Regions from separate parts of the Streptomyces sp. NPDC031265 genome, predicted to be linked through region 3. Evidence: riboswitches for the same ligand, from Rfam matches in the RefSeq annotation. Region 3 holds a riboswitch; each other region holds the start of a gene.
The links. Region 3 has a riboswitch for cyclic di-AMP ahead of ACZ499_RS29960 (M23 family metallopeptidase). Riboswitches for the same ligand answer to the same signal wherever they lie in the genome.
Positions count from the first base shown of each region.

Region 1 (7,330 bases), on a different contig from region 3:
TACGTCTCGTTCAGCCGGAACTTCGGCAAGGAGGCGGCGATGCTCGCCGGGCTGCGGCACGCCGCCGGCGACGCCGTGGTGATCATGGACGCCGACCTCCAGCACCCGCCGGAGCTCATCGGCCGCATGATGGACCTGCACGCCCAGGGCCACGACCAGGTGATCGCCCAGCGCACCCGCAAGGGCGACCGCGTCACGCGCACCCTCACCGCGCGCCTGTACTACCGCCTGATCAACCGCCTGGTCGATGTGGAACTGGTCGACGGCGTGGGAGACTTCCGCATGCTCTCGCGCAGGACGGTCGACGCGGTACTCGAACTCACCGAGTACAACCGCTTCTCCAAGGGGCTCTTCGCCTGGGTCGGATTCCGCACCACCACGTTCAGTTACGAGAATGCGGTACGGGAACAGGGGCGTTCCGCCTGGACGTTCGGAAAACTGCTGAACTACGGCCTGGACGGGATGATCTCGTTCAACAACAAGCCGCTGCGGGCCGCCGTCTATCTGGGCATGCTGCTGCTCGGGATCGCCACGGCGTATTCCGCGTGGATCGTCGGTGTCGCGATGGTGAACGGCGTGGACACCCCCGGATATGTGACCCTGCTCGTCGTGGTCACCGCGCTGGCCGGAGTGCAGATGGTGATGGTGGGCGTGGTCGGCGAATACGTCGGCCGTATCTATTACGAGGTCAAGCGCCGTCCGCACTTCCTGGTGCAGTCGACGAATGTTTCGAGCCAGGACGGGGGCGTGCCGCGCCAGCCGGGACGCGAGAGCACGGACCGGGAGTTCGCCCGCCGATGAAACCGGGAACAGCCGCCCAGATGGTCCGGTTCGCCCTGGTGGGGGTGGTCAACACCGGCACGTACTACGGCCTCTATCTGCTCTTCCTGCCCCGGGTGCCGTACGTCGTCGCCCACATCACGGCCTTCCTGCTCGCCATGGTCGGCTCGTTCTTCCTCACCTCGTACTTCACCTACCGCACCCGGCCCAGCTGGCGGAAGTTCCTGCTCTTCCCGCTCACCAACGCGGCGAACTTCGTGATCACCACGACCGGGATGTACGTCCTGGTGGACCTGCTCGGCCTCAGCAGTACCTGGGCCCCGCTGATCGCCGCCGCGGCGGCGATTCCGGTCACCTTCGTCCTCTCCCGGACGATCATGTTGCGGCCCGAGATTCCCGAGGCGGCCGAATCGTTGGGCGAATCAGTGGCCCGCGCCACTCCGACTGCCTAACATCGATCACCGCAAGGTCATCAGGTCGCTGCACTGCCGCACGATCCGCCGGGAGGCTCCTTTGCACCGCCGCCGTCGCACCGCACTCGCCCTCTCCGTCGCGCTCCTCGGCGCGGGCCCACTCCTGACCGCCTGCGGCAGCGAGGCCCACCCGGGCGCCGCGGCCGTCGTCGGAGGCGACCGGATCCCGGTCTCCGCGCTCCAGGCCCAGGTCAAGGATGTCCGTACGGCGCAGCAGGCCTCGCCGCAGGCGGCCCAGCTGATCAAGAACACCGGCCAGCTCAGCCGCGCCAAGCTGCACGGGCTGATCTTCGACCGGGTGCTCGACCGGGCCGCCGCCGACGCCGGGGTGAGCGTGACCCGCAAGCAGCTCCAGGACGCCCGGGCCGCGATGGCCCAGCAGTCCGGCGGCGAGCAGGCGTTCGCGGCCATGCTCCTCCAGCAGCGCGGGGTCGCCCCCGGCCAGATCGACGACGCGGTCCGCGAGCAGGTGCAGCTGACCGCGCTGGCCGCCGCGACCGGCGCCGACCTGTCCACCCCGCAGGGCCAGGCGTCCGTCACCAAGACGCTCACCGAGGCGTCGAAGAAGCTGAAGATCGACGTCAATCCGCGGTACGGGACATGGGACGACAAGGCGATCCAGCTCGCCGACACCAAGACGCCGTGGATCGCCCAGGTCACCAAGAACGGGCCGGAAGAGGAGGCCCCGGTCACCGGCTGACGGGCCGGGGCCGGGGCGGGGAGCGGTCGGGGTAGGTTCGGGAGGTGACTCTCGAAGAACCCGGCCGCGTCGTCCTGCTCACCGCCAGCCACCGGGTGGCGCCCGGACTGCTGTCCTGGCCCGCCTGGCAGACGCTGCGCGCCGCCGACCGGGTGCTCTGCGCCGACCCGGGCCACCCGCAGCTGCCGTATCTGCGCGAGGCGGGCGTCGAGGTCGAGATCGTGGAACCGCAGGCGCGGGAGCTGGTCGAGGCGTGCGCCGGGGGCCGCACCGTGGTCGTCCTCCCCTCCGGCGAGGGCGACCGTCGGCTCACCGACGGGCTCGCCCGGCTCGCGGGCTCGGGCAGGGTCGCCATGCCGGACCTGGAGCTGCTGCCGGGCTCGTACGACCTGCCGGGCGCCCGGCTGCTCGACCTCGTCCAGGTCATGGACCGGATCCGGCGCGAGTGCCCGTGGTCGTCCCAGCAGACCCACAAGGGCCTGGCCAAGTACGCGCTTGAGGAGGCGTACGAGCTGGTCGAGGCGGTGGAGGAGGGCGACCGCGACGAACTGCGCGAGGAGCTCGGCGACGTACTGCTCCAGGTGGTCTTCCACGCGCGGATCGCGGAGGAGGACCCGGAAGAGCCGTTCTCGGTGGACGACGTGGCCGGGACGATCGTGGAGAAGCTGATCCACCGCCATCCGCACGTCTTCGGCGACGAGCACGCCGAGACGCCGGAGGAGGTCAAGGAACACTGGCTGCGGCAGAAGGCGGCGGAGAAGCAGCGCGACTCGGTGACCGACGGCATCCCGCTCGGCCAGCCCGCCCTGGCCCTGGCGGCCAAGCTCGCCTCCCGCACCCGTATCGGCTCCCTGGACGTCCCCCTGCCGTCCGGCGAGGGCATCGGCTACCGCCTGCTCGCCCTCGCGGTCGCGGCGGAGGCCGACGGCACGGACCCGGAGGCGGCGCTGCGGGCGGCGGCCCGCGCGTACCGGGACGCGATCCGCACGGCGGAAAAGGCCTGACGGCGGTGGAGCCCTCGCCCCCGTCCGGCCGGAACCCGTCCGGCCGGAACCCGTCCGCCCGGAACTCCGGCCCGTCCGGCCAGGACCCGGTTGCGCCCGCGCACGGCTCGGCCCCGGTCGCTCCCGGTTCCCGCCCGTCCGGCGCGGACCGGACCCCCTCGCCCCCCGAGATGTTCACCTGGGAGTTCGCCACCGACCCGTACCCCACGTACGGGTGGCTGCGGGAGCACTCGCCGGTGCACTGGACCAAGCTGCCCAGCGGGGTCGAGGCGTGGCTCGTGACGCGGTACGCGGACGCCAAGCAGGCGCTCGCCGACCAGCGGCTCTCCAAGAACCCCGCGCACCACGACGAGCCCGCGCACGCCAAGGGCAAGACCGGCATTCCGGGCGAGCGCAAAGCCGATCTGATGACGCATCTGCTCAACATCGACCCGCCGGACCACACCCGGCTGCGGCGGCTGGTGTCGAAGGCGTTCACTCCCCGTACGGTCGCCGAATTCGCGCCCCGGGTGCAGGAGTTGACCGACCAGCTCATCGACCGGTTCGCGGCGGGCGGCGAGGCCGACCTCATCCACGAGTTCGCCTTCCCGCTGCCCATCTACGCCATCTGCGACCTGCTCGGCGTGCCGCGCGAGGACCAGGACGACTTCCGCGACTGGGCCGGGATGATGATCCGGCACGGCGGCGGCCCGCGCGGCGGCGTGGCCCGGTCGGTCAAGAAGATGCGCGGGTATCTCCTCGAACTCATCCACCGCAAAAGGGAGAACCCGGGCGACGACCTCATCTCGGGCCTGATCCGCGCCAGCGACCACGGCGAGCACCTCACCGAGAACGAGGCCGCCGCGATGGCCTTCATCCTCCTGTTCGCCGGTTTCGAGACGACCGTGAACCTCATCGGCAACGGTGTGTACGCGCTGCTGCGCAACCCGGACCAGCGCGAGCGGCTGCAAGCCTCGCTCGCGGCCGGGGAGTCGGACCTGCTGGACACCGGCGTCGAGGAACTGCTGCGCTACGACGGGCCCGTGGAGCTCGCCACCTGGCGGTTCGCCACCCGGCCGCTGACGATCGGGGGTCAGGACATCGCGGCCGGCGACCCGGTGCTCGTCGTCCTCGCCTCCGCCGACCGTGACCCCGAGCGGTTCGGCGCCCCGGACACGCTCGACCTCGGCCGCCGCGACAACCAGCACCTCGGCTACGGCCACGGCATCCACTACTGCCTGGGCGCCCCGCTCGCCCGGCTGGAGGCGAAGACCGCGCTGGCGACCCTGTTGCGCCGCCTTCCTGACCTGCGGCTCGGGGCGGATCCTGCCGATTTGCGCTGGCGCGGCGGGCTCATCATGCGCGGACTGCGTACGCTTCCGGTCGAGTTCACGCCCACCCGAACTGACAGCCCGTCAAAACTGTGACTTTGGCGTTATCGCGGGTGCATCGACTTGTGACAAGCGTTCGAGTACGGCTACGTTCACCCCTCGACTCGGCAAACCAGGCTCAACGCCCGGCCCAGTAGTCACAGACGTAGTCACACGGAAGGCCACAGCATGCGCTCCGGGAACGGACGGCACCGCCGACCCCGCCAGGCTCCCGCACTCGTCGTCGCGGCGGGGGTGACCGGCTCGGCCCTCGCTCTTCCGCTCTTCGCCGCGAGCGGTGCGAGCGCCGCCACCGCGACCACGTGGGACCGCGTCGCGGAGTGCGAGAGCGGCGGCGCGTGGAGCGCCGACTTCGGCAACGGCCTGTACGGCGGCCTCCAGCTCTCCCAGGAGACCTGGGAGAGCTACGGCGGCACGGCGTACGCCTCGCGCCCCGACATGGCCAGCCGCGCGCAGCAGATAGCCGTCGCCGAGAAGGTGCTCGCGGCGAAGGGCCCCAAGGCCTTCACCAGCTGCTCGACGGTCTCCGGGCTCACCTCGGGCGGCGGTGCGCCGGCCGTCGACCCGGGCGCCACGCCCTCGCCGTACGTCCCCTCGGAGGAGGGGGCCGCGACCCCGGACGCCTCCACTCCGTCCGCGCCCGCGAAGACGACTCCGGCGCCCACGACGCCGTCCGGTCCGGCCTCCACCGCTCCCAAGCCGTCCACGACGTCCTCGGCGCCGTCCACGGGCGCGAGCGGGCGGCCCGGGTCCACGACGCCGTCCAGCCCGGCCACCGGCTCCACGGACTCCGCCTCCGGCGGCAAGCACCGCGGCACGCCGGACCCGGCCGAGGGTGGCACCCCCGCCACCACCGAGCCGGGCAATACGGAAAACAGTCATGAATCGGGGCGTCACGCCTCGCGAGGTGACGCCGACTCACGTGAGGCGGGCGACGCGCTCACCGGGGGTGGCGGCTACACCGTCCGCGTCGGCGACAACCTGTGGGACATCTCGCGCTCGCACAAGGTCGAGGGCGGCTGGGCAGCGCTCTACAAGGCGAACGAGAAGACGATCGGCTCCGACCCGGACCTCATCGTGCCCGGCCAGAGCCTTGATCTGAACCTGGCAAACACGGACAACCCGGCCACGCCCAAGGGGTAGTTCAGGGGCCTATGTCCACTTCTGTGCAAGTGAGACATGGGTCTCTTTCCGTCAACTGGCGTGTCCCGTCCGTCCGGTACGGGCGTTACGCCCCCGACCTGCGGAAACAGGGGTTGCGGAGGGGTACGTGGGGGCGATTTCTCCCCGATGTGCCCCTTTGAACATCAGGGGTTGGTGTGATTACGGTCGGAGCGCTCGTCACCACGGGCCCCTTCGACCGGGAACGCCGAATCCTGCCGCCGGTCGCGGGGAACAGTCGACGCTCGATGCGCCGTAGGCAGGAGCGGGGGACCCAAGGTAAGCGCCGGGCCCGGCCGTTGAAGGACGTACGCCATACGGCGGGACGTACGAGACGGCCGACAGGACCGGCTTGGGGTGAAGACGCGCCAGCACGGCGCGGCCGGGCCACTCACTCGCCCGAACCCGACAGCTCACCTCGCAGGCGTCGGTGAGGAGAACTCCATGCTGCTTTCCGGCAAGGGCAAGCACCGTCGCCCGTCCAAGGCCGTCCGCGTCGTCACGCTCGCCGGTGTCACCGGTGCGGCCGTCGCCGCCCCGCTGATGGCCGCGGGCTCCGCCTCCGCCGCCTCCGTCTCCACCTGGGACGCGGTCGCCCAGTGCGAGTCCGGCGGCAACTGGTCCATCAACACCGGCAACGGCTACTACGGCGGTCTGCAGTTCTCGCAGTCCTCCTGGGCCGCGGCGGGCGGCACCCAGTACGCCTCCCGCGCCGACCTGGCCACCAAGGGCCAGCAGATAGCCACCGCCGAGAAGCTGCTCGCGATGCAGGGGCCGGGCGCCTGGTCCTGCGCCGGTGCGGGCAACCTGACGTCCGGTGGCGCGTCCGCGAACGTGGACACGTCCGGCTCGTCCTCGAAGGCCGCCACCCCCAAGGCCGCCCCGGCCCCGAAGCGCGAGTCCGCGCCCGCCTCGCGCAGCGAGTCCCGCCCGGCCCCGGTCAAGACCGGCACCGGCGAGTACAAGGTGAAGGCCGGCGACACCCTCGGCTCCATCGCCGCCGCGCACGGCGTCAAGGGCGGCTGGCAGAAGCTGTTCGAGCTGAACAAGGACGTCGTGAAGGACGCGAACCTGATCTACGTGAACCAGCAGCTCCACCTGAGCTAGGCGCTCCGCTCGGGGGTGGGGGCTGCGTTGCGCGGCTGCGGGCCATCCGTGGCTGCTCGCGCAGTTCCCCGCGCCCCTTTTCGGCCCGGTGTTTGTCCGCGGATCGTCTGTGGCTGGTCGCGCAGTTCCCCGCGCCCCTGAAAGCGCCCCTGCGGGGCGATCCCTGCGGCGACCCCAACCCCCCCCCAGGGGCGCGGGGCTGTGACATTTTGCGGCTCCGCCGCGTGGGCGCGACCAGCCAGCCACGGTCCGCAGACGAACACCAGCCAGCCCCGCAGGGCCCCGCATTCCACCGCCCCCCGCCGGGACGGTTTTGTTTTGTTCGGGAACATTTTGCCCCCCGTTTCGTCCCACGGGCCGGTCGGTCGGCTGGTGGATGCCCCGGAGGCGGTTAGGCTCAGGGGTGCCGGACCGCGCGGCCCGGCGTATTCGCGTCACATCCCAGAAGGAGATGCTCGTGCCGTCCATCGACGTCGTCGTAGCCCGGGAAATCCTGGACTCCCGAGGCAACCCCACGGTCGAGGTCGAGGTCGGCCTCGACGACGGCAGCACCGGTCGTGCCGCCGTCCCGTCCGGCGCCTCCACGGGTGCCTTCGAAGCCATCGAGCTGCGTGACGGTGACCCCAACCGTTACCAGGGCAAGGGCGTCGAGAAGGCCGTCCTCGCCGTGATCGAGCAGATCGGCCCGGAGCTCGTCGGCTACGACGCCACCGAGCAGCGCCTGATCGACCAGGC
Region 1 covers NZ_JBVIHM010000039.1:24,946-32,275, forward strand. Annotated here, with positions in the region: gene ACZ499_RS36225 (glycosyltransferase family 2 protein) at 1-801, shown strand, start outside; gene ACZ499_RS36230 (GtrA family protein) at 798-1,232, shown strand; gene ACZ499_RS36235 (SurA N-terminal domain-containing protein) at 1,294-1,953, shown strand; gene ACZ499_RS36240 (nucleoside triphosphate pyrophosphohydrolase) at 1,998-2,957, shown strand; gene ACZ499_RS36245 (cytochrome P450 family protein) at 3,128-4,363, shown strand; gene ACZ499_RS36250 (transglycosylase family protein) at 4,496-5,470, shown strand; cyclic di-AMP (ydaO/yuaA leader) riboswitch at 5,730-5,930, shown strand; gene ACZ499_RS36255 (transglycosylase family protein) at 5,933-6,595, shown strand; gene eno (phosphopyruvate hydratase) at 7,047-7,330, shown strand, end outside.
Region 1: linked by a shared signal. The riboswitch ahead of ACZ499_RS36255 (transglycosylase family protein) and the one ahead of ACZ499_RS29960 (M23 family metallopeptidase) in region 3 are both predicted to bind cyclic di-AMP.

Region 2 (7,330 bases), on a different contig from region 3:
CGGGCTGGGAGCCGCCGAACGCGCCCGCGCTGTGGCGGGCCGCCTGACCCCACCCGGGCAGGCTCTGGCGCAAACCCCGAGGGCGCCGGGCGAACCCGTACATCCGGGTCCGCATCGCCTTGTCGGTCGTCTCGGTCTTGAACGGCGTCTTGACCTCGTACGGGTTGCAGCCCGCCGCCAGCACCTCGGCCATCACCAGTGAGGCGTCGTCGGCCTTCCAGCCGTACGAGAACGCCCAGGCGGGCTTGGTCCCGCTGGCGGCGCGCGCGTATTTGTACATCGAGATCAGACACGTCCAGTCGGTCGCCGTGGCGTGGCGCATCCCGTCGTAGTCGCCGAGGATGTCCACCTCCCATACATGGCTGACGCCCTCGGCCTTGCGTAGATAGGCTCCGTCGAGACCGACCAGGGTGGAGTACTGGTAGTCCATGGTCACGGTCTCCACGAACGTGACCAGGTCGGGGTTGACGGAGCGCCCCGCGGCGGCGATGTCGAGCTGCCACTGGAGCAGGTTGCGGTGGCGCCACTCGACGTAGCGCCGGAAGGTGAGGTTCGTGAAGTCGGCCTTGACGGGCATACTGAGGCCGGTGTCGGCCTTGAACGCTGCGGTCGCCCAGGTCGAGGTGTCGCACCAGCTCAGCGCGCCGTCGAAATAGATCGGCACGTCCGGCCAGATCGCGTCGAGGCGGGTGGCGGCGAGCGCCTTGACGCGGGTCAGGTAGTAGTCCCGCCAGGGCGAGTTGGGGCTCAGCCAGCAGCTCTCGTCTCCCGGGTCGACCCAGACGACCAGGCTGCCGTAGAAGACGTTGGGTTTGCCGTCGAGGCCGCGCTGGACCCGGTCCTTGCCGTCGCTGTTCTTGTAGAACGACGGGCCCTTCTCGCCGCCCGCGCTGATGAGCTCCATCGACGGGTAGTACATGACCACCCGGATCCCGGCGGCGTGCGCCAGCTGCACAAAGCTCCTGACCTTGCCCATGTGCTCGGTGAACTGCTGGTCCGTCAGCCAGTTCGACAAGATGGTGTCGACCTCGATGACGCTCACGTTCTGCGCCTTGAGTCCGGCGATCACCGGCTTCATGTCGAGGTTCGGGTCGGCGTCGTCGTCGAAGGTGCCGTCCGCGATGCGGGCGAAGCGGGCCCATTCGGGAAAGGAGACGCCGGCGACGGGTGTGTGGGCGGTGCCGAGCGATTCGGCCCAGACGGGGCCGGAACGCAACCCGGGAACGGGCAGCAGATTCGCCGCCATGGCCAGCCCCCCTGCACCCAGCCCCGTCCGTAATACGCTTCTTCGGCTCAGTCTCCGTCTCTCGTGCATTTAACTGTCCCCCCAGTGGTGGTCGTTTCGGCTTCGGAATACCGCGTTTTCATTGCCCGTTGCCTTTCCGGGCAATCCTGTCTGATCGTTTGCAGCACCGCGTGGATTCGCGGCAACGCGGCCGAGAGGGCTCAAATGCGACGGGTGCTTTCCGGCCGTACTTCTCCCATGAGGCGATGGAGTTCGGTCGTTTCAGCGACGCGAGCGCGGATGGCAGACTGCGATCATGACTACGGAGACGATCAACGCGGCGGCCGCGGGCGCCTGGAAACTCGGTGACCTGTCGGTCAACCGGCTGGGATTCGGCGCGATGCGCCTCACCGGCAGCGCCGCGTTCGACCTCGGCACGCCCAGCGACCGCGAGCGGTCCATCGGCGTGCTGCGGCGCGCGGTCGAACTCGGCGTCAATCACATCGACACCGCGGCCTTCTACTTCTCCCGGCTCCGGTCCGCCAACGAACTCATCAACCGGGCGCTGGCGCCCTACCCGGACGATCTGGTCATCGTCACCAAGGTCGGTCCGGGGCGCGACGCGTCGGGCGAGTGGCTGTCCTGGGCCACGCCGGAGCAGCTGCGCGGCCAGGTCGAGGAGAACCTGCGCCAGCTCGGCCGCGACCACCTCGATGTGGTCAACCTGCGCCTCAACGGGCCGGGTTCGCTCGCCGAGCACTTCGGCGCACTGGCCGAGCTGCGCGACGCCGGGCTCATCCGCCACCTGGGCATCTCCAACATCGCCCCCGAGCACCTCGCGGAGGCCCAGGCCATCGCGCCGGTGGTCTGTGTGCAGAACCGGTACGGCCTGGACAGCCGGCGTACGGGCTCCGACGAAGTGCTGCGGCTCTGCGGGGAGCAGGGCATCGCGTTCGTCCCGTTCTTCGCCATCGCCGGGGAGGGGCGCGAGAGCGGTGCGGGACAGGGAGGCGGCACGGACAGCGAGGCGGTCCTCGCGGTCGCCCGCGCTCACAGGGTGACGTCCGCACAGGTCCGCCTCGCGTGGACGCTGCGGCAGGGCGAGCACGTGCTGGCCATCCCCGGCACCGGCAACCCGGAACACCTGGTGGAGAACGTCGCCGCGGGCGCGCTGCGGCTCACGGACGAGGAGATGGAGCTGCTCGGGTCCCCGAGCTGAGGCTGCCGAGCCCCTCTCTCGATGTCCGAAATGAACCCCAGAGGGGCAGTTTCCCTCCTATGTCGCCAATCTATTCATTGGGAATGATAGGGCGGCTTAAGATTTCGTTTGGGTGCTGTCGGTGTAATTGCTATTACCGACGCAAGGAGTGAAATGGGTCACGCGGCCCCTTGTCGGCGGGCCCCCCGTGACGCGCGCATTCCGTTCCGCGCGGGGCGAGTTGGGGGTGCGGGGAGGCAGGGGCCCGCATTTCCCGCCCGTGGTGGATCTTTCTCGCGGCTGCCGTGGTGAATTGAGGTCTTGTTTCGGCCAGTCCTATTCGTTTACGGTCACCGTCAAATCCGGATGGACCGCCGAATCCTGCCGCTGTCCGGAAACCCCCCACACACGAAATGGCAGGAGCGGGGAAACCAGGTAGGCCGCCGAATCCGGAGACGGAACGGCTCGGGGTGAAGCCGCGTGCGCCGCGGCCGGGCAGCTCTCGCCCGAACCCGACAGCTCACCTCGCAGGCGAAGGAGAGGAATTCGCCATGCCCGCTACGGGTAAGCACCGCCGCCCCAAGTCCCGCACCCTGACCCGGGGCATCGCCGCCGCGGGTACGGGCGGCGCCGCGCTCATCATTCCGGTGCTCGGCGCGACCGGCGCCGGTGCCGCGCCTTCGGCGGCGCCGCACTCCGGCACCGCCGCGAAGTCCGCGCCCGCCGTCGCGGCCGCCGCGAAGGGCGCGGTGTCCGCCAAGCCGATCGTGGCGAAGAAGGCCGCTGCGACGACCTACTCCGTCGTCGCCGGGGACTGCCTCTCCAAGATCGCCCAGGACCTCGACGTCAGCGGCGGCTGGAAGAAGCTGTACCAGGACAACCGCCAGGCCATCGGCGGCAACCCGGCCCTGATCCACCCCGGCCTCGAACTGGCGGTGGGCAAGAAGGCGAAGGCTCCGGCGGCGTCCGCCGACCGTACGGCCACCTCGGCCCGGGCCGACCGTTCGGCCCGTACGACCACGCTGCCCCAGCAGGCGACCGCCGCCGTGGCGAAGACGGCGACGTACTCCGACAACCTGGACGGCTGGATCCGGCAGTCCCTGGACATCATGGCCCAGCACGGCATCCCCGGCTCCTACGACGGCATCTACCGCAACATCATGCGCGAGTCGTCGGGCAACCCGCTGGCCATCAACAACTGGGACTCCAACGCCGTGGCCGGCACGCCCTCCAAGGGCCTCCTCCAGGTCATCGACCCCACCTTCCAGGCCTTCCACGTCGCCGGCACGTCGACGGACAGCTACGACCCCGTCGCCAACATCGTCGCCGCGTGCAACTACGCGGCCAACACATACGGCTCGATCGACAACGTGAACGGCGCGTACTGACGGCGGCCGACGGTCGACGGCGGCCCCCGGTCGACTACTGAGGAGGGGACGGCCGGGGTGGCAGACCATCTGGTCCATCATGGACCAGATGGTCTGTTACGGTGAGCCGACCAGGCTCAGGGGAGGACCGTCATGCCACGCCCGACGCGCGCCGAGCTCGACGCCGAGATCGTCGAAGCCGCCGCCGAGCTCTTCACCGCGCAGGGCTACCTCGGCACCTCGGTGCAGGAGATCGCGGACCGGGTCGGCTACTCCAAGACCGGGCTGTTGCACCGGTTCCCCTCCAAGGAGCGGCTGCTCGCGGCGACGCTCATCGGGCCGCTGACCGAGTTCGCCGCCCTGCGCGCCACCTGGAGCGCCCTGCCGGACGGCCCCGAGCGGCACCGGCGGGCCTCGGCCGATCTGGTCGACCTGGCGCTGCGCCACCGCTCCCGGCTCGCCCTGCTCTTCAACTCCGGGCTGCCGGTGCTGCCCGGCGCGCTCGCCGGAGTGGAGGGCATGGGGGATCTGGGCGACCACCGCACCGAGACCCTCGCCGCCTTCGCGGACCCTGATGACCTGGAGGGCGCGATCCGGGCGCAGCTGGCCTTGACCGGCCTGGTCAGCACCGTCGCCGCACGCCAGGACGTACCGGACGACCTGCTGCGCGCCCCGCTGCTGCGGGCCTTCCGTGCCGCGTGCGGGATCTCGGCGCACCCCGTACTCCGCGAGGGTTCCGCATGAGGCCGCGGGCTGTGGCGGGCTGGGCGCTTCGGGGGTGGCGGAAGTACGCCGTCGCCGCGGTCGTCCTGGCCGGGCTGGGCGTGGCGGGCGACCGGGCCGCGGCCGCCTGGACGGAACACCGTACGGCCGACGCGTTCCAGAAGGCCCAGGGGCTCAAGGCCGCGCCGCACGTGCAGGTGCACGGCTTTCCGGTACTGACCCAGCTGGCCGGGGGAACGCTCGACCGCGTCGACATCGAAGCGTCCGACATCCCCGCGGGCCGCGACGGCGGCAGGCTCCCGATCACCACGCTGAATGTCGAGCTCGACCGTCTGCGCCGCTCATCGGACGCCTCCGAGGCCCACGCCGCCTCCGCCAAGGCCACCGCCTTCGTGTCCTACCAGGACCTGTCCGCCGCGCTCGGCGTCGAGATCGGCTACAGCCAGGACAGTACGAAGGCGGAGCCGCGCGTCGCGGCCACCGCGAGCCTGCCGCTGGTCGGCAAGGCCACGGCGAGTGCACGGGTCGACATGGCGGGCGACCACGCGCTCGCCTTCCGGTCCGTGAAGGTGGGCGACGGCCTGCCGAAGGCGATGCGGACGATCGTGACCGGCATGCTGGAGCGTGAGCTGAAGCTCGACGGCATCCCGGACGGCCTGGCGCTCAAGTCCCTCACCACGACTCCCGACGGACTCACCGCGACGCTCTCCGGCAAGGACGTCACCTTCCGCACCGACGACCGCGCCTGAGCGCCCGCCGGGCAGGTGCAACAACGGGTTTCGCGGACGCCAACCGCCTCGACGGGGCGCCGGACGTGATACGCAGACCTCAACACCCTTCGACGTCACGGAACTTCGCCGGTCGGTGACAAGAACGGTCACAAGAACAGACGGGGAGCGAGTCCATGCCCATCAAGGTGATCCTCTTCGGCGCGACCGGCATGGTCGGCCAGGGGGTGCTGCGGGAGTGCCTGCGCGACGACAGGGTCGAGAGCGTCCTCGCCGTGGGACGCACCCCGCTCGGTGCCGAGCACCCGAAACTGCGCGAACTCGTCCACCCCGACCTGGCTGCCCTGATGAGCCTGCCCGCCACCCAGGCCCAACTCACCGGATACGACGCCTGCTTCTTCTGCCTGGGCGTCTCCTCGGCGGGCATGGACGAGAACACCTACCGCCGCATCACCCACGACCTCACCCTCACGGCCGCCCGCGCCCTGTCCTCCTGGAACCCGCGCTCCACCTTCGTCTACGTCTCCGGCCAGGGCACCGACGCCACTGAGCAGGGCCGGATCAAGTGGGCCCGGATCAAGGGCAGGACGGAGAACGACCTGCTGGCGCTGGACCTGGACGCGTACATGTTCCGCCCCGGATACATCCAGCCCCTGCACGGCATCACCTCGAAGACCCGCCTCTACCGGGCCGCGTACGTGTTCACGAAGCCGCTCTACCCCGTCCTGAGACGACTGGCCCCGAACCACGTCACCACGACGGAGCAACTGGGCCGAGCGATGATCGCTGTCGCGACGGAGGGCGCCCGCGTGCATGTCCTGGAAACCAAGGACATCAACGGGACGGCGTCCCGCCTTTGACGGGACGTCAGTGCCCGCCCCGGTACACCCGCAGCCCGGGGACCTCGAACGACATCTCCGACACCTCCGGGGCGGGGGCCGGGTGGAAGCGGCCCGCGCTGACCGAGAGGTTGACGATGAGGTGGGCGTGCCAGCGGCTGCCCACTCCGCGGTGGTCGGCGAAGGCGTGGGCGCCGTTCACCCACCACGTGACCGAGCGGGCGCCGAACTCGACCCGCAGGTCGAGGAGGCCGCCGGGGGCGATGGACGGATCGCGGTAGGAGTGGTGGGCGTCCCGGACGTGGTTGGTCAGTTCCAGGAGGTCGGGGTTGTCGGGGTGGTACTCGAACACGTCGACCTCCTGGCCGCCGTCCCGCCAGGTCCAGATCGCCGGCCAGGCTCCTGTGGCGTGCGGCAGCCGGACCCGGGCCTCCAGGACGTCGCCCGCGCGCACCATGAAGTCCTCGTCGCTGCCCTCGGTGGTCAGCAGCCCCGTGCTCCACGCGCCCTCGGGGCGGCGCCTCGCCCAGAACGTGCCGGTGCGGCTGTACGCGGCGTCGGGGACCAGGTGGTCGAGTTTGTCGTCGCCGGGGTTGACCGGGCCGCCGTCCGGATACGCCCAGGAGCGGCCCGCGACCCACTGCGCGGGGGAGGTGAAGTCGGCCGTGAAGAAGGGGAGCTGCGGGGCCTCGGTGAGCACGGGCACACTCTGGCACAGGCACGGGGCCCGTCCTCGGCGCCTCACCCGGCCTCCTCACCGCCTCCTCCGCGCCACCCCGCCGCTCCTCCCCGTACCCCGAAAGTAAGCTTTACGTACGCAAACATCTGTGGCGGCAGGTTCGGGGTTGGTTGAGTGATTTTTCCTTGGGGGATCAGGGATTCCCGGGGGCGTGGCTGGGGAAGTCGGCATTTGCTGTACGGGACGGCCACACCGTGCTACGGTTGATCCAGTTGCAGTTGTGGTTCCCAAAGACTTCAAGTGCCTGGGCGGGTTTCTTCCGTCCGGCACTTTTGTATTTCCGGTGCAGTTATCCGGACGGGGCAATCATCACGGCGACGCCGGGATTCACACAGTGTGAATCCCAGGGCAATGCCCCGAAGGAGATATGACATGGCTACTGGCACCGTGAAGTGGTTCAACTCGGAAAAGGGCTTCGGCTTCATCGAGCAGGAGGGTGGCGGCCCGGACGTGTTCGCCCACTACTCGAACATCGCCACCCAGGGCTTCCGTGAGCTTCAGGAAGGCCAGA
Region 2 covers NZ_JBVIHM010000020.1:115,485-122,814, reverse strand. Annotated here, with positions in the region: gene ACZ499_RS27135 (hypothetical protein) at 1-1,246, opposite strand, end outside; partial or broken gene ACZ499_RS27140 (carbohydrate-binding protein) at 1-47, shown strand, start outside; gene ACZ499_RS27130 (aldo/keto reductase) at 1,542-2,444, shown strand; cyclic di-AMP (ydaO/yuaA leader) riboswitch at 2,786-2,970, shown strand; gene ACZ499_RS27125 (LysM peptidoglycan-binding domain-containing protein) at 2,975-3,811, shown strand; gene ACZ499_RS27120 (TetR/AcrR family transcriptional regulator) at 3,944-4,534, shown strand; gene ACZ499_RS27115 (LmeA family phospholipid-binding protein) at 4,531-5,262, shown strand; gene ACZ499_RS27110 (Rossmann-fold NAD(P)-binding domain-containing protein) at 5,418-6,101, shown strand; gene ACZ499_RS27105 (beta-glucanase) at 6,109-6,780, opposite strand; gene ACZ499_RS27100 (cold-shock protein) at 7,192-7,330, shown strand, end outside.
Region 2: linked by a shared signal. The riboswitch ahead of ACZ499_RS27125 (LysM peptidoglycan-binding domain-containing protein) and the one ahead of ACZ499_RS29960 (M23 family metallopeptidase) in region 3 are both predicted to bind cyclic di-AMP.

Region 3 (7,330 bases):
TCCCTGGTTCCGTACTGCCGGACGCCGAAGCCGCCAATGAGGCGATTCGCGAGCTCGTCGACAGCGCGGACCCGGACGGCGGCTGGCCCTCGGAGGAGTACGAGCGGCTGCTCACGCTGTGGGCGGCGGCCACGACCGCCGATCTCGACGAGGCCGCGTAGCCCCGCCGCCGCCCTCTGGGCGCTCCGGCCGGGCGATAGGCTCGGCCCGCCGTATGTCCGCGCCGGGCCTGCGGCATACCCCGCCGCGGCCGCCCCGGGCCGATCGACACCACAGGAGAATGCCCGCCTTGTCCGAGACATCCGAGAACCGCGTACATGAGCAGGTCGCCGCGGCGCCCGGACCGGCGGACGACCGCTCCGCGCTGCGGGCCGACTGTGCGAACTGCTTCGGCCTGTGCTGCGTCGCGCTGGCGTTCTCCCGGTCGACGGACTTCGCGATCGACAAGGCCGTCGGGGACCCCTGCCCCAACCTCCAGCAGGACTTCCGCTGCGGCATCCACGACAAGCTGCGTCCCAAGGGCTTCCAGGGGTGCACGGTGTACGACTGCTTCGGCGCGGGCCAGAAGATCTCCCAAGTCACCTTTGCCGGGCAGAACTGGCGGGAGTCCCCGGACGGGTCGCGGCAGATGTTCGCCGCGCTCCCGGTGATGCGCCAGCTCCAAGAGCTGCTCTGGTACCTCGCCGAGGCGCAGGCCCGCCCGGCGGCGCGCCCGGTCCACCGCCAGGTGGCGGCCGCGCAGGAGAGGATCGAGCGCCTGACGCTCAGCGACGTGGACACGCTCCTGGAACTGGACGTGGCCGCGCATCGCGCCGAGGTGAACGCCCTGCTGCTGCGCACCAGCGAGCTGGTACGCGCCGAGGTCCGGGGCAAGAAGAAGGACCGCAGGGGCGCCGATCTGTTCGGGGCCCGGCTCAGGGGCGCGGATCTGCGTGGTGCGGACCTGCGCGGCGCGTACCTCATCGCGGCCGATCTGAGCGGGGCGGATCTGCGGCTCGCCGATGTGATCGGAGCGGACTTCCGCGACGCGGACCTCGCCGGGGCGGACCTCACCGACTGCCTCTTCCTCACCCAGACGCAGGTCAACGCGGCGCGGGGCGACGCGGGCACGGTGCTGCCTGGGGGCCTGGAGCGCCCGTCGCACTGGGACAAGGGCACCTCGGCCCCGCCCGTGCCGTCCGGGCGCAAGGACGCCACCCCGGCCGCCTCCGGCCGTAAGGGCGGCCCGTCCGGCAAGCCCGGCGCCTCCCGGCGCAGGGGCTCCGGCCCGGCCGGGTCCCGCCGCAAGTAGCCGATCGCCCACCCGCAGGGCCCGTACGGGCTCGGGGCCACCCCACTATGCATGCCGTGTATACACCTCACGTATAGTCCCCCTCATGTTCTGGCCCAGGCCGAAAGGGAGTCGCGTCATGCGCAGCAGCAATTCCGAAGTGCGTCGTGCCCGGGGGCGGGCGGCCGCCGCGCTGGTCGCCGTGGCCGCACTCGGCCTGACGCTGACCGGCTGCTCCGACGGCGCCGTCTCGCCGCGCTCCGCCCGCAACGACGCGCTCGACAGCAAGGCCGCGGCGGGCGCCGCCGCGGGCACCGCCGCCGGGGTCGACTGCCGCAAGGCCAAATGCATAGCCCTGACGTTCGACGCCGGGCCGGGCGAGAAGACGCCCCAACTGCTCGACACGCTCAAGGAGAAGAAGGTGTACGCCACCTTCTTCCTGCTCGGCAAGAACCACGTCGAGAAGTACCCCGACACCGTGCGCCGCATCGCCGCCGAGGGGCACGAGGTCGCCAACCACACCTGGTCGCACGAGCGCCTGGACAACCTGAAGCCCGACGAGATACGCGCCGAGCTCAACCGCACCCAGGAGGCGGTGGCCAAGCTGACCGGCCGCAAGCCGGTCCTGATGCGGCCGCCGCAGGGCCGCACCAACAAGGAAGTCACCAAGGTCAGCAAGGAGCTGGGGCTCTCGCAGATCCTGTGGAGCGCGACCGCCAAGGACTACTCCACCAACGACTCGGCCCTGATCACCGAGCGCATCCTCGACCAGGCCGACCGCGACGGCATCATCCTGCTGCACGACATCTACGACGGGACCGTGCCCGCCGTGCCCGGGATCATCGACGCCCTCAAAGCGCGCGGCTTCACCTTCGTGACCGTGCCCCAGCTGCTCGCCCCCGCCGCCCCGAAGCCCGGCCAGCTCTACCGCCCCTGACGCTCCCTCGGGCCGCGCATGGGCACGGCCAGGATTTCGCCCTCAGCATGCAACGGTTCTCAGGACCCCTTCCGGCAGGCAGAGTTGCGGCCATGAAGCTACTGATACTGGGTGGTACGGAATTCGTCGGCCGCGCCGTGGCCGAGGCCGCGGTGGCGCGCGGGCACGAGGTGACGGTCTTCCACCGGGGCCGCCACGAGCCGCCCGAGGGCGTGCGCACACTGCTCGGCGACCGGACGGCCGAGGGCGGCCTGGCGGCGCTGGCCGACGGGCGGTGGGACGTGGTCGTGGACACCTGGTCGGGGGCGCCCTCGGCGGTGCGCGACGCCGCCCGGCTGCTCGCCCAGGGCCGCGCCGCCCGGTACGTCTATGTGTCGAGCCGGTCCGTGTACGCGGACCCGGTCCCGGCCGAGGCCGACGAGGGCGCGCCGCCGGTCGACGGCTCGCCCGACGCCGGGGACGAGGTGGACTATCCGCAGGCCAAGCGCGGCGGCGAGCTCGCCGCCGTCCAGGAGTTCGGCCCGGACCGCTCGCTCCTGGTGCGCGCGGGGCTGATCCTCGGCCCGTGGGAGAACATCGGGCGGCTGCCGTGGTGGCTGGGGCGCATGGCGCGCGGCGGCGAGGTGCTCGCGCCGGGGCCGCGCGATCTGCCGGTCCAGTTCATCGACGCCCGGGACCTGGCGGAGTGGATCGTGAGCGCGGCCGACTTCGGGCTCTGCGGCCCGTACAACCTGGTCTCCCCGCCGGACCACACCACCATGGGCGAGCTGCTTGAGGCATGCGTACGGGTCACCGGCGGCGGCGCGGAGCTGCGCTGGACGGACCCGGAGCCGATCCTGGCCGCCGGGGTCGAGCCCTGGAACCACCTGCCGGTGTGGATTCCGCCGGGCGAGCTGCACCGCACGATGCACGGCTCGAACGTGTGGAAGGCCGTGCTCTCGGGGCTGCGCTGCCGTCCCGTCGAGGAGACGGTCGCCGACACCTGGGCCTGGCTCGAATCGATCGGCGGCGAGGCTCCGCAGCGGCCGGACCGCCCCCGGGTCGGACTCGACCCGGAGACGGAGCGGAGGCTGCTGACGCAGCGGTGATTCGGCTGCGGGCCGTCTGTGGCCGGTCGCTCCCCCAAGTTCTCGGCTTCACTCGAACAGGGGGACCCCCGTCTCGGCGGAGCCGCACATGCCACAGCCCCGCGCCCCTATGGGGGCGCGGGGCCGCACCGCACTGAGGAAAGCTGCTCCGATACGGCGCTGATGATGCGTCAGAGGGGCAGCAGATCCGGGCGCTTGGGCTCCACGTGGTCGCCCGAGCTCTCGCCGCGCAGCCGTCGTCCGATCCACGGCACCAGGTGCTCGCGCGCCCAGTGGATGTCGTCGCGCCGCACGTCCAGGGTGTTGCGCGGCGGCAGCGGGGGCCACGCCTGGTCCGGGTCGGCGGGGATCTGCAGCCCGAGCACCTGCGCGGCGCGCAGCGCGACCCGGGTGTGCCCCTCCGGCGACAGATGCAGCCGGTCGCCGTCCCACGCCCGCCTGTCCTGAACGGACTTGAGCGACCACAGGTCGAGCACCGGGCACCCGTAGCGGTCCGCGATGGAGCGCACGTGCGCGGTGTACGTGGCGACCTTGCCCCGCAGATGCTTGAAGACCGGCACCCCGCGCGTGTCGAACCCGGTGGTCACCATGACCGTCGGGATCGCGCTCTTCAAGTCGGCCACGGCGCGCTCGAAGCGCTCGGCCACGTCGTCCGGGTCGCTGCCCGGCCGGATGATGTCGTTGCCCCCCGCGCAGAAGCTCACCAGGTCGGGCGCGAGCTCCTTGGCCCGCGGCACCTGCTCCTCGACGATCTGGTCGAGGAGCCTACCGCGGACCGCGAGATTGGCGTAGCGAAAGGCCCCCTCCGGTCGCTGGTCTGCCAGTAGCACGGCGAACCTGTCCGCCCAGCCGACGAACGCCCCGTCCGGGCCGGGGTCGCCGACGCCTTCCGTGAAGCTGTCGCCGAGCGCCGTGTACGACCCGAACGTACCGCTGCTGAATGATCTCGAATCGTCTGCCACGAGACCACATCTTTCCCTTATGGGTGTGACCTACGCGACCGTAAGGAGGGGTTGACGATGGGTGATATAGACCACCCGGTCAGTTTCCCGCAGCGGGAATACGCGCCAATTGCCGACGGGGCAACGGTCGTTAGAGGTTCGCGCCCTGCTGGCGGAGGTAGGCGAGCGGGTCGACGTCCGAGCCGTAGTCGGGCGTGGTACGGATCTCGAAGTGCAGGTGCGGGCCGGTGACGTTGCCGGTGGCGCCGGAGAGCCCGAGCTGCTGGCCCTCGGTCACGGTCTGCCCGGCCGAGACGGAGAACTGCGAGAGGTGGGCGTACTGGGAGTACATGCCGTCGGCGTGCCGGATGACGACCTGGTTGCCGTACGCGCCGCCCCAGCCGGCCGAGACGACCGTGCCCGCGCCGACGGCCTTCACCGTGGTGCCGGTGTCGGCCGCGAAGTCGACGCCCGTGTGGTAGCCGCTGGACCACATGGATCCGGCCATGCGGTACGGGGTGCCGATGCTCACGCTGTCGAGCGGCGCGCGGAAGCCGGAGGCGGAGCCCTGGTTCGCGGTGGCGGACGAGGAGGTGTCGGCGGCGGCGGCCGCCTTGGGGGCGGAGGCGGCCGGGGAGGACTTCGCCGTGCGGGGGGCGGACTTCTTCGTACCGGAGTCGTGCGAACCGCTCGCCTTGGCGGAGCCGTGCGACGCGCCGCCGCCCGGGACCTTGGCCCCGAGGGTGAGCTTCATGCCCGGGCGGATCAGCGCCGGGTCGGAGCCGACGACCTCGCGGTTGTCCTTGTAGAGCCGCTGCCAGCCGCCGAGCCGGTGGTCCTGGGCGATCTGCGACAGGCAGTCGCCGCTCTTGACCTTGTATGTGGCGGGCACGGCCTGCGGGGCGGCGGCCGGAGCGGCGATGAAGGTCCCGGCGGCGCGGACGGCCTGCTGGGGCGCGGTGGCGGGGGCGGCGGTCTTCACCGCGGCGTGCGCGCCGGTGGCGCCCAGCAGCGGGATGGCGAGCGCGGCGCCGCCCGTACCGGCGGCGACCATGCCCCGGGATATCGGGCTGGACTTGGGACGGCGGTGCTTACCCTTCGCGGGCATGGCGGATTCCTCTCCGGCGCCTGCGAGGTGAGCTGTCGGGTTCGGGCTGGAGCTGCCCGGCCGGGCACCGCGTGCGGTGTTCCGGCTTCACCCCGAGCCGTGCCGGAATTCCGGACGGCGCTTACCTGGGTCCCCCGCTCCTGCCACGCGTGGATGGGTGCGGATTCCGAGCGGTGGCAGGATTCGGCGGTCCACCCGGATTGCGGTGACCGTAAGCGAGCCCGGCGGGTCACGACAAGTACCCATTCGCCTTCGGCATTCCCGGCCGGGAATTCCTCCGGGAATTCTGGTCACCCTGCGTCGACGGGAATTCCCAACAGGCCCCGCCGGAACGGGGAATTCATTCGGGCCGCCACCACGGAACGTCACGGATATGACGCTGCTCACGGGCAACCTCCCCTTCCCGCCGGGGAGATGGACAGGAGCCACCAAATCGCCCAATCCGGGCTAAAGTTCTAGCCGATTCACCCCTTCCCGCCACCTATCGCCCCATTCTGTCCACTTTTGGTCAGTGCATCCCGATGGAGATCTTCGGCGTGCCAAGAGCGCGAATTCCTTATGCCGGGAGTTCGCCAAGCCGCCGGAAACGGAACACCGCCGCATCAAGATCGCCCCGCAGCCCGGTGTCCAGACCCCGGTGCAGCAATACCGCTCCCCTGTGTACGGCCCCGGTGTCGAGGCACCGATAGGCCGCCGCCGGGTCCAGACCGCGCAGCCGTACGGCCGGGGGACGCTCGCCGTAGCGCTGGGCCTGGAGGTGGGCGAGGACCACGGTGTCGTCGCCGCGCACGTACTGGACGGCGCTGAGCCCCCCGCGCGGCGGCCGCAGCCGGTACTGGGCCCCGAGCTGCACCACCGGCCGGATCGCCTTGTACAGCTCCACCCACCCGCGCGCCTCGGCCAGCTCGGCCTCGCTCCACCGGGTGAGGTCCCCGCCGATGCCGAGCACCCCGGCCATCGCGCTCCCGAAGCGGAAGCGCAGGCTGCTGCGGCGGCCGTTGAGCAGGGTGTTGGGGCTGTCGGTGACCCAGGCGGCCATCACCCGGGCCGGGTGCAGCTGGCTGAAGCCGTCCTGGATGGCGAGCCGGTCCAGCGGGTCGGTGTTGTCGGAGGTCCACACCTGGTCCGTACGGGAGAGGATGCCGAGGTCGATCCGGCCGCCGCCGCCCGAGCAGGACTCGAAGTCGACCGAGGGGTGCGCGGCCCGCAGCCGCTCCAACAGGCCGTACAGCGCCCGGACATGCTCGATCCAGAGCTTCTGCGGATACTCCTCGCCGGGCCAGCCCGCGTCGGTGAAGCAGCGGTTGAAGTCCCACTTCACATAGTCGACGGGCGCGCTCGAAAGGAGTCCGTCCAGCTGCTCCCAGAGGTACTCCTGGACGTCCGGGCGGGCCAGGTTGAGCACGAGCTGGTTGCGGAACTCGGTGCGCCGGCGTCCGCTCTGGTGCTGCACCCACTCCGGGTGCGCCCGGTACAGCGCACTGTCGGCGTTGACCATCTCCGGCTCGACCCAGATCCCGAACCGCATGCCCAGCGCGTGCACTTCGTCGGCCAGCGGCTTGAGGCCGCCGGGGAAGCGCTCGGGGTTGGGCGTCCAGTCGCCGAGCCCGGCCGCATCATGGGTGCGGTCCCCGAACCAGCCGTCGTCGATGACGAACAGCTCGACGCCCATCGCCGCCGCCCGGTGCGCCAGCGCCCGCTGCTGCGGCTCGGAGATGTCGAACCCGGTGGCCTCCCAGGAGTTGAAGAGCACCGGCCGCACCCGCTCGGCATCCGGGATCACCCGGGCCAGCTGCCAGGCGTGCCACTCCCGGCTGGCCCCGCCGAAGCCGTCCGGGCTCCACAGCCCGGCGAAGACCGGTGTGGTGTACGAATCGCCGGGCGCCAGGGACAGCAGCCCGGAGTCGTCGTACCCGGCGCCGCCGCTGATCTGCACCCGGCCGTCCGGCAGGTGCTGGACGGCGATGCGCCAGGACCCGGACCAGC
Region 3 covers NZ_JBVIHM010000024.1:96,132-103,461, forward strand. Annotated here, with positions in the region: gene ACZ499_RS29935 (hypothetical protein) at 1-161, shown strand, start outside; partial or broken gene ACZ499_RS29940 (pentapeptide repeat-containing protein) at 281-1,147, shown strand; gene ACZ499_RS29945 (polysaccharide deacetylase family protein) at 1,410-2,207, shown strand; gene ACZ499_RS29950 (NAD-dependent epimerase/dehydratase family protein) at 2,300-3,295, shown strand; gene ACZ499_RS29955 (SGNH/GDSL hydrolase family protein) at 3,466-4,257, opposite strand; gene ACZ499_RS29960 (M23 family metallopeptidase) at 4,388-5,344, opposite strand; cyclic di-AMP (ydaO/yuaA leader) riboswitch at 5,349-5,514, opposite strand; gene ACZ499_RS29965 (alpha-galactosidase) at 5,901-7,330, opposite strand, start outside.

Region 4 (7,330 bases), on a different contig from region 3:
GGTCCCGCGTCAACCGGTACGGAGCACCGCCCCGCATGCCGTACAGTTGTGTTTACCGACGCGGGGTGGAGCAGCTCGGTAGCTCGCTGGGCTCATAACCCAGAGGTCGCAGGTTCAAATCCTGTCCCCGCTACTGAAGTCCTTGGGCCCGGCACATGAGAATGTGCCGGGCCTTCGGCATTCCCCGGGCTCCCGGCCCGAGGGCTTCGGCATCCCCGGGCCCCGCCCTATGGCTTCGGCTCTCCCAGGGCCGACGCCCACCCCGTGCGCCCGCCCGGCTGTCCCTCCGGCGCCAGCTCCGCCGCCAGGAACCGGCGGTATTCCAGGCCCAGGCCCTCGTACAGGCGTATCGCCGCGCGGTTGGCGCCCTCCACCATCAGGGCCGCCGTCCCGTGCACGGCCAGCGCCTCGGCGAGCACCTTGGCGACGACCGTACGGGCCAGGCCCCGGCCCCGTGCCGACGGGTGCACGGCGACGCCCGCGAGCAGCCCGACCTCGGGGGACGGCCAGGCGAGCGCGGCGACGGCGGTGAGGCGGCCCGCGTCGTCCCGGGTGCCCGCCCACCGCTCGACGCCCGGCGCGCCCGGCACCGCGTACGAGCCGGGGAAGGCCTCGGCGAGCAGCGCGGTGATCTCCGCCGCGTCGTCGTCCGCCAGCCACCGCGCCTTGCCCTCGTCCGCCGCGCCTGCCTCGGCGGACGACAGGGGGCGCGTACGGCTCATCCAGCCGAAGGCTGCCACCGGACGCAGGCCCGGCAGCGCCTCCACCAGCGCGTGGACGGTCGCCTCGTCGCCGAGCGGGCGGTAGCCCGGGCCGGTCTCGGCGAGCACCCCGGCCACCAGCGGGGCCAGCGATCCGACGGGCCCCGAGACGGCCAGCCGGTCGTGGCGGGACAGATCGGGGACGGCGACGGCGAAGGCGCGGCCGTCCCCGCTCGCCCAGGCGCGGGCGCGGGAGGCCCCGGTCAGGCCCTGGGCGGCCCACAGCAGCGGCGGGTCGCAGGGCAGGGCGGCGGGCGAGCGAAGTTCGTGCATGGGCCACGAGCCTGCGCTTGACCTTTACGCAACGTCAAGTTCTAGCGTGAAGGACATGAAGGGCACGGAGTGGTCCGCCAAGGAGTGGTCGATCCAGGAGATCGCCCGCAGGGCCGGGACGACCAGCCGCACGCTGCGGCACTACGGCGAGCTCGGCCTGCTGGAGCCCAGCCGCGTCGGAGCCAACGGCTACCGCTACTACGACCAGGACGCCCTGGTCAGGCTGCAGCGGATCCTGCTGCTGCGCGGGCTCGGGCTCTCGCTGCCGGTCATCGCCGAGGTGCTGGAGGGCGAGCGCGACACCGCCGCCGCCCTGCGTACGCATCTGGGGCTGCTTGAGCAGGAGCGGGCGCGGATCGGACGGCAGATCGCGTCGGTGGCCACCACGCTGCGCAAGACCGAGAGGGGAGAGGAACTGATGGCCGAGGAAGTGCTCGACGGCTTCGATCACACGCGGTACGAGGAGGAGGTGACCCGGCGCTGGGGCCGCGAGGCGTACGCCGAGGGCGACCGCTCATGGCGCTCGCTCACCGAGGAGCAGCGCACGGCGTTCCTCGAACAGCACGAGGACATCGCCCGCGACTGGGGCCGGGCGCACGCGGAAGGGCTCGCAGCCGACGGCGGGGCGGCGCAGGACATCGCCCGCCGCCATGTCGCCTGGCTGTCCACGACGATGCCGGTGACCAGGGCTTACGTCATCGGCCTCGGGCAGATGTACGTCGACGACCCGCGCTTCGGCGCCCACTACGACCGGCACGGCGAGGGCACCGCCGTCCTCGTCCGGGACGCCCTGAAGGTGTATGCCGGACGGCACCTCACCGACTGAGGGGTATACGTACAGTAGTCTCGCGTGTGCTATGCGCGAGCATGTGGCGGGACTGCTGCGAGCGGCGACGCGGCGGAAGGTGCCGGCCGTGCCGCTGTTCATCGGCCTGTGCGCGCTGCTGATGTGTCTGTCGCTGCCCCTGTCGCTGCCCCTGTCGCCCCCCGCGCCCTGGGTGACCGCGCCCCCGTACACGAAGGGCGGCGTCCCCTCCGTGCACGGCGACCCGGCGGCCCGGCGGCACGCCCGGGGGACCTGTGTACGGGGCCGGGCCGGGCCCCGCCGATGCCGGGCCCGGCTGATCGCCACGGGCGCCGACCGGCACTGAGGCCGCACCCGGTTGGCCGAGGTGGGCTCGCCGCGTGCGGCGGAGCCGGGCACCCTGGGTGGGGCGCGGAACGTCGGCGGCCCTGCGGACGGGCAGGAGACCACAGGTGCGGCAGCGATCGGACGGCGGCGGCCGGGAGGGCTCCCGGCGCCTCGGCCTGGTGCGCGTCCTGCCCGCGCTGCTCCTGGTCGCCGGGGTCGTTCTCGACGCGGCGACGCCGCCCGATCTGACCGCCGCCGCCCTCTTCGCGGCCGCGCCGCTGATCGCGGCCCCGTTCTTCGGGCCGGCCGGCACCGCCGTCGCGGGCGCCTCGGCGGTCGGGGCGGTGCTGCTCACGGAGTATCTGCACGACGTCCCCAGCACGGGCGAGGCGGTCAGCGAGCTGTTCACCGTCACCACCGTCGGCGTTCTCGCCCTCTTCACCAACCGCATGCTGCGCCGCAGCGGCGAACGCCTCGCCTCGGCCCGGGTCATCGCGGAGACCGCCCAGCGCGCCGTGCTGCCGACGCCCGCCGAGCGCATCGGGGGCCTCCAGGTGGCCGCGCGGTACGAGGCGGCCCAGGCCGGCGCCTTCATCGGCGGGGACCTCTTCGCCGTCCAGGACACGCCGTACGGGGTGCGCCTGGTCGTCGGGGACGTGCGGGGCAAGGGCCTGGAGGCGGTGGAGGCGGTGGCCGTGGTCATCGGGGCGTTCCGGGAGGCGGCCGAGCAGGAGTCGACCCTGGAGGCCGTGGCCGGGCGCCTGGAGCGCGCGCTGACCCGGGAGGGCACCCGGCGCGACGGCCTGGACGCCGTCGAGGGGTTCACCACGGCCGTGCTCGCCGAGATCCCGCGCGGCGCCGGGGCCGTGCGGCTGGTGAACCGGGGCCACCCCGAGCCGCTGCTGCTCCACGCCGACGGGGCCCTGGACGCGCTCACCCCGTCCGACCCCGCGCTGCCGCTGGGGATGGCGGACCTGGGGGTGTGGCCGGACCGGGCGGACGCGTACCCCTTCCCGGCCGGGGCGACGCTGCTCTTCTACACCGACGGCCTCTCCGAGGCTCGCTCGGTGGAGCCGCCGGGGGTCTTCTACGACCCGCACGAGCGGCTGCGCGGCCGCATCTTCCCGGGGCCCGACGGGGTCCTGGACGCGCTGATCGACGATGTGCGCAGACATACGGGCGGGGGCGCGAACGACGACATGGCGCTGCTCGCGGTGGGGCGGCCGGGGGTGCGGCAGCCGGAGCGGCGGCGGACGATGCCCGTGGTGCCGTGACGTTGTGTAGCCGAACAACCCCCCTGTGCATAACAACTGACACACCGTCAACTGTTGTCCCCGACGATCAGGGGGAACTGCTTGGAATCCGGTCCCCCTGTCTATTAACGTTCGATAACGCAGCGCGGTCGTCCCAGCCGTCGCAGAGGCGGCACCGTGCGCACGCGCCGAATCCCGAAAGGGAACCGGGGAACCACCAACTTGGGGTGAATCGGGCACCTTTGTACCTTCGAAGAGGTGCCCGTAGGAGACCTTCCTGCTCCGAACCCGTCAGCTAACCCGGTAGGCGAGAAGGAAGGAAAGGAGCGCCCCCGTGGCGTCCAACGAGCCTGCCCTCGGCACCCAGCCGGTTCCCCCTGTCTCCCTGTACGGGACCGCGCCCGGTGACACCGAGGTGTGGGAGGAGTGGAACCCCACCGAGGAATCGGTCGCCTCCGTGCGCGGCCGGCACCGCGTCGCCAAGCAGCGCGGCGGGCTCGCCCGCAGCTCCACCGTCCTCGGCGTAGGCGTCATCGCGGCCGTCGGCGCGGGCGGCATGGCCAGCGCGCAGAGCAAGCCGCCGGTCTCCATATCCCTGCCCGACTCGGTCGCGGACAACCTCCCCGACGTCAAGTCCCTGCCGGGCGTGGGCACGCTGATCTCCGACATCGCGGGCGACGAGAAGCCCGACGCCTCCCCGGCCGCCCAGGCCGACAGAGCCGTCGCGAGCGCCCCCCTCACCATGGCGGGCGTCTCCCGGGCCGACGCCGAGCAGGGCGCCACCGGCGCCGGCGAGGCCCTGCGCGCCCGTATCCTCCAGCAGGCCGAGCAGCAGCAGAACGACGCCGAGGCCGAGGCGAAGGCGGTCGCCGAGAAGGCCGCGTCCCAGCAGGCGGCGGCCGAGGCGAAGGCCGCCCAGAGCGCCGCGGCGCAGAAGGCGGCGGCCGCGAAGAAGGCCGCCGAGGAGGCCGCCGCGAAGAAGGCGGAGGAGGAGCGCCTGGCCGAGCTCGCCAAGAGCTTCTCGCTCCCGGTCGCCTCGTACACGATCACCTCGACGTTCGGCGAGGCCGGCTCGATGTGGTCCTCCGGCCACCACACCGGCCTCGACTTCGCCGCTCCCACCGGCACCCCGCTCAAGGCGATACACGGCGGCACGGTCAAGTCGGCGGGCTGGTCCGGCTCGTACGGCTACCGCACGGTCATCGAGCTGGAGGACGGCTCGGAGCTCTGGTACTGCCACCAGTCCTCGATCGCGGTCAGCGCGGGCCAGAAGGTGACGACCGGCGAGACGATCGGCCGCGTCGGCGCCACCGGCAACGTGACGGGCCCGCATCTGCACCTGGAGGTGCACACCCCGGGCGGCACGGGCATCGACCCGATGGCGTGGCTGCAGTCGAAGGGCCTCAACCCGTAGGGCGTGCTCGCCGTGGGCGGAGGCGTGGGCGGAGGCGTGGGCGGATGCCCAGAAGGGGGCGCAGGTGGGGGCGCGGAATAGCCGCGCACCGCCCGCCCGTTCACCCTCTATGACCTCTCTGCGCCCCCTGGGCGCCTCCGACCTCTCCGTCTTCCCGCTCGCCCTCGGCGGCAACGTCTTCGGCTGGACCGCCGACGAGGCCGCGTCGTTCGCGGTGCTCGACGCGTACACCGAGGCGGGCGGCAACTTCGTGGACACGGCCGACACGTACTCGTCCTGGATCCCCGGCAACGAGGGCGGCGAGTCCGAGAAGATCATCGGCAAGTGGCTGGCGGCGCGCGGCAACCGCGCGGACGTCGTCGTCGCCACGAAGGTGGGCGCGCACCCCGGGTTCAAGGGGCTCGCGGCCCCCACCATCAAGGCAGCCGCCGAGGCCTCGCTGCGCCGGCTGGGCACCGACTACATCGACCTGTACTACACGCACTTCGACGACGAGTCCGTCCCGGTCGAGGAGATCGTCACCGCCCTCGACCAGCTGGTTCAGGACGGCAAGGTGCGCGCCGTCGCCGCCTCCAACATCTCCCCGGAGCGGCTCCGGGACTCGCTGGACTTCTCCGACCGCGAGGGCCTGGCCAAGTACGTCGCCCTCCAGCCGCACTACAACCTGGTCTCGCGCGGCACCTACGAGGGCCGCCTCCAGGACACCGCCGCCCGCTCGGGCCTGGCCGCGGTCCCCTACTTCTCGCTCGCCGCCGGGTTCCTCACCGGCAAGTACCGCCCGGGCCACAACGTGCAGAGCGCGCGGGCCGGGAGCGCCGCCAAGCACCTGGAGACCGACCGGGGCGCGAAGGTGCTGGCCGCGCTCGACCGCGTCGCGCAGGCGCACGGCGCCGAGCCCGCGAGCGTCGCGCTCGCCTGGCTCGCCGCCCAGCCGACCGTGGTCGCCCCGATCGCCTCGGCCCGTACGGTCGAGCAGCTGCCCGCGCTCCTCGCGGTCGCGGACCTGGAGCTCACGGACGCGGAGCTGAGCGAGCTCAAGACCGCCTCGGCGTAGCTCCCGGCGAGCCCGGGGCTTCCAGCGCTTCCAGCGCTTTCAGCGCAGATAGGGGTTGTACGGGGAGGACTGGTTGTACCCGTAAGGAGTCTGCTGTCCGTAAGGAGTCTGCTGTCCGTACGGCGCCTGGTGTCCGTACGGGTACGGCTGGGCCGGGATCCAGATGCGGCCCGCCGCGCCCGCCGCGTAGTGCAGCGCGGGCCCGGCCACCTCCCTGCGCTCCCACAGGTGGTGCAGCAGCTCCTGCTCGCGGGCCGTGAAGTCCGGGCCGGCCTGGGCGCGGCGGGCCCGGCGGCGCAGGAACGCGAGGGCCGTCGCGAACGCCTCGTACTCTGCGACCGTCCGCGCCGCCCGCCTGCCCCCGTAGGTGCGGTGCGCGAAGTCCCGGGCCATCGAGCGGGCCCGCATCGAGGAGAGCGCGAGCGGTTCGGCGGCGCCCAGCCAGCCCGCCGCCGCGTACGCGGGCAGCTCGGCCGCGACCGTGCGCAGCTCCCGCTGGCGGCTCCAGACCGCCAGCCAGGTGAGCAGGCCGAAGACGGGGACCATGAACGCGGCGTAGACGAGGTAGAAGCCGTACGTCCCGAACGACGACGAGCCGTTCCACAGCGCGTGCATCCCCATCGCGGACAGCAGGCCTAGCAGCGGCAGGCCGATGCGCCGCCAGCGGCGGCCCGGCGCCGCGAGCGCCGCCGCCCCGAAGCCGATGCCGGTGCACACCGTGAACAGCGGGTGCGCGAACGGCGACATCACGATCCGTACGAAGAACGTCGCCGCGGTCGTCGAGGAGAGGCCCGCGGTGTGGCTGACCTGGTCCTCGCCGAAGGCGTTGCCCAGATAGAGGATGTTCTCGGTGAAGGCGAAGCCGGTCGCGGTGAAGCCCGCGACGACGACGCCGTCGACTATCCCCTTGAAGTCCCTTCTTCGGAACAGGAAGAGCAGCAGCACGGCCGCCGCCTTGGCGCTCTCCTCGACGATGGGCGCGATGACGGTCGCACCGAGGTGGTCGGCGGAGGACGGGTCGGCGGTCGCGGTGGCTATCCACTTGGTCGCGAACGAGTTGGCGATGATCGCCACCAGCGCGGCGGCGCACGCGCCCCAGGCGAAGGCGAACAGCAGGTTGCGCCACGGGCCCGGATCCACCCGGTCGAGCCAGCGGAACGCGGTGCCGAGCAGCGGCACGGGCAGCACGGCCAGCGCGAGCCCCACCAGGAACCCCTCGGTGCCGGTCTGCTCCCGCACGATCGCGAGGATGACCAGACCGCACAGGGCGAGCAGGGTGATCAGCGCGCCGGCCCGGACGGCCTTGGAGCGCCAGAAGTCGCGCCGCGGCCGGTAGCGCCACTTGGCGCGCTCCGGCACGGCGTCGAACCGCGGCTCGGCGCCGCGCTCCGGGACGGGCTGGAGCGGGCCCGGCGGCTGGCGTTGCGGAAGCGACTCGGACGA
Region 4 covers NZ_JBVIHM010000001.1:19,015-26,344, reverse strand. Annotated here, with positions in the region: tRNA gene ACZ499_RS00095 (tRNA-Met) at 60-133, shown strand; gene ACZ499_RS00090 (GNAT family N-acetyltransferase) at 228-1,034, opposite strand; gene ACZ499_RS00085 (MerR family transcriptional regulator) at 1,090-1,860, shown strand; gene ACZ499_RS00080 (hypothetical protein) at 1,892-2,185, shown strand; gene ACZ499_RS00075 (PP2C family protein-serine/threonine phosphatase) at 2,292-3,440, shown strand; cyclic di-AMP (ydaO/yuaA leader) riboswitch at 3,596-3,744, shown strand; gene ACZ499_RS00070 (M23 family metallopeptidase) at 3,754-4,833, shown strand; gene ACZ499_RS00065 (aldo/keto reductase) at 4,943-5,887, shown strand; gene ACZ499_RS00060 (PrsW family intramembrane metalloprotease) at 5,927-7,330, opposite strand, start outside.
Region 4: linked by a shared signal. The riboswitch ahead of ACZ499_RS00070 (M23 family metallopeptidase) and the one ahead of ACZ499_RS29960 (M23 family metallopeptidase) in region 3 are both predicted to bind cyclic di-AMP.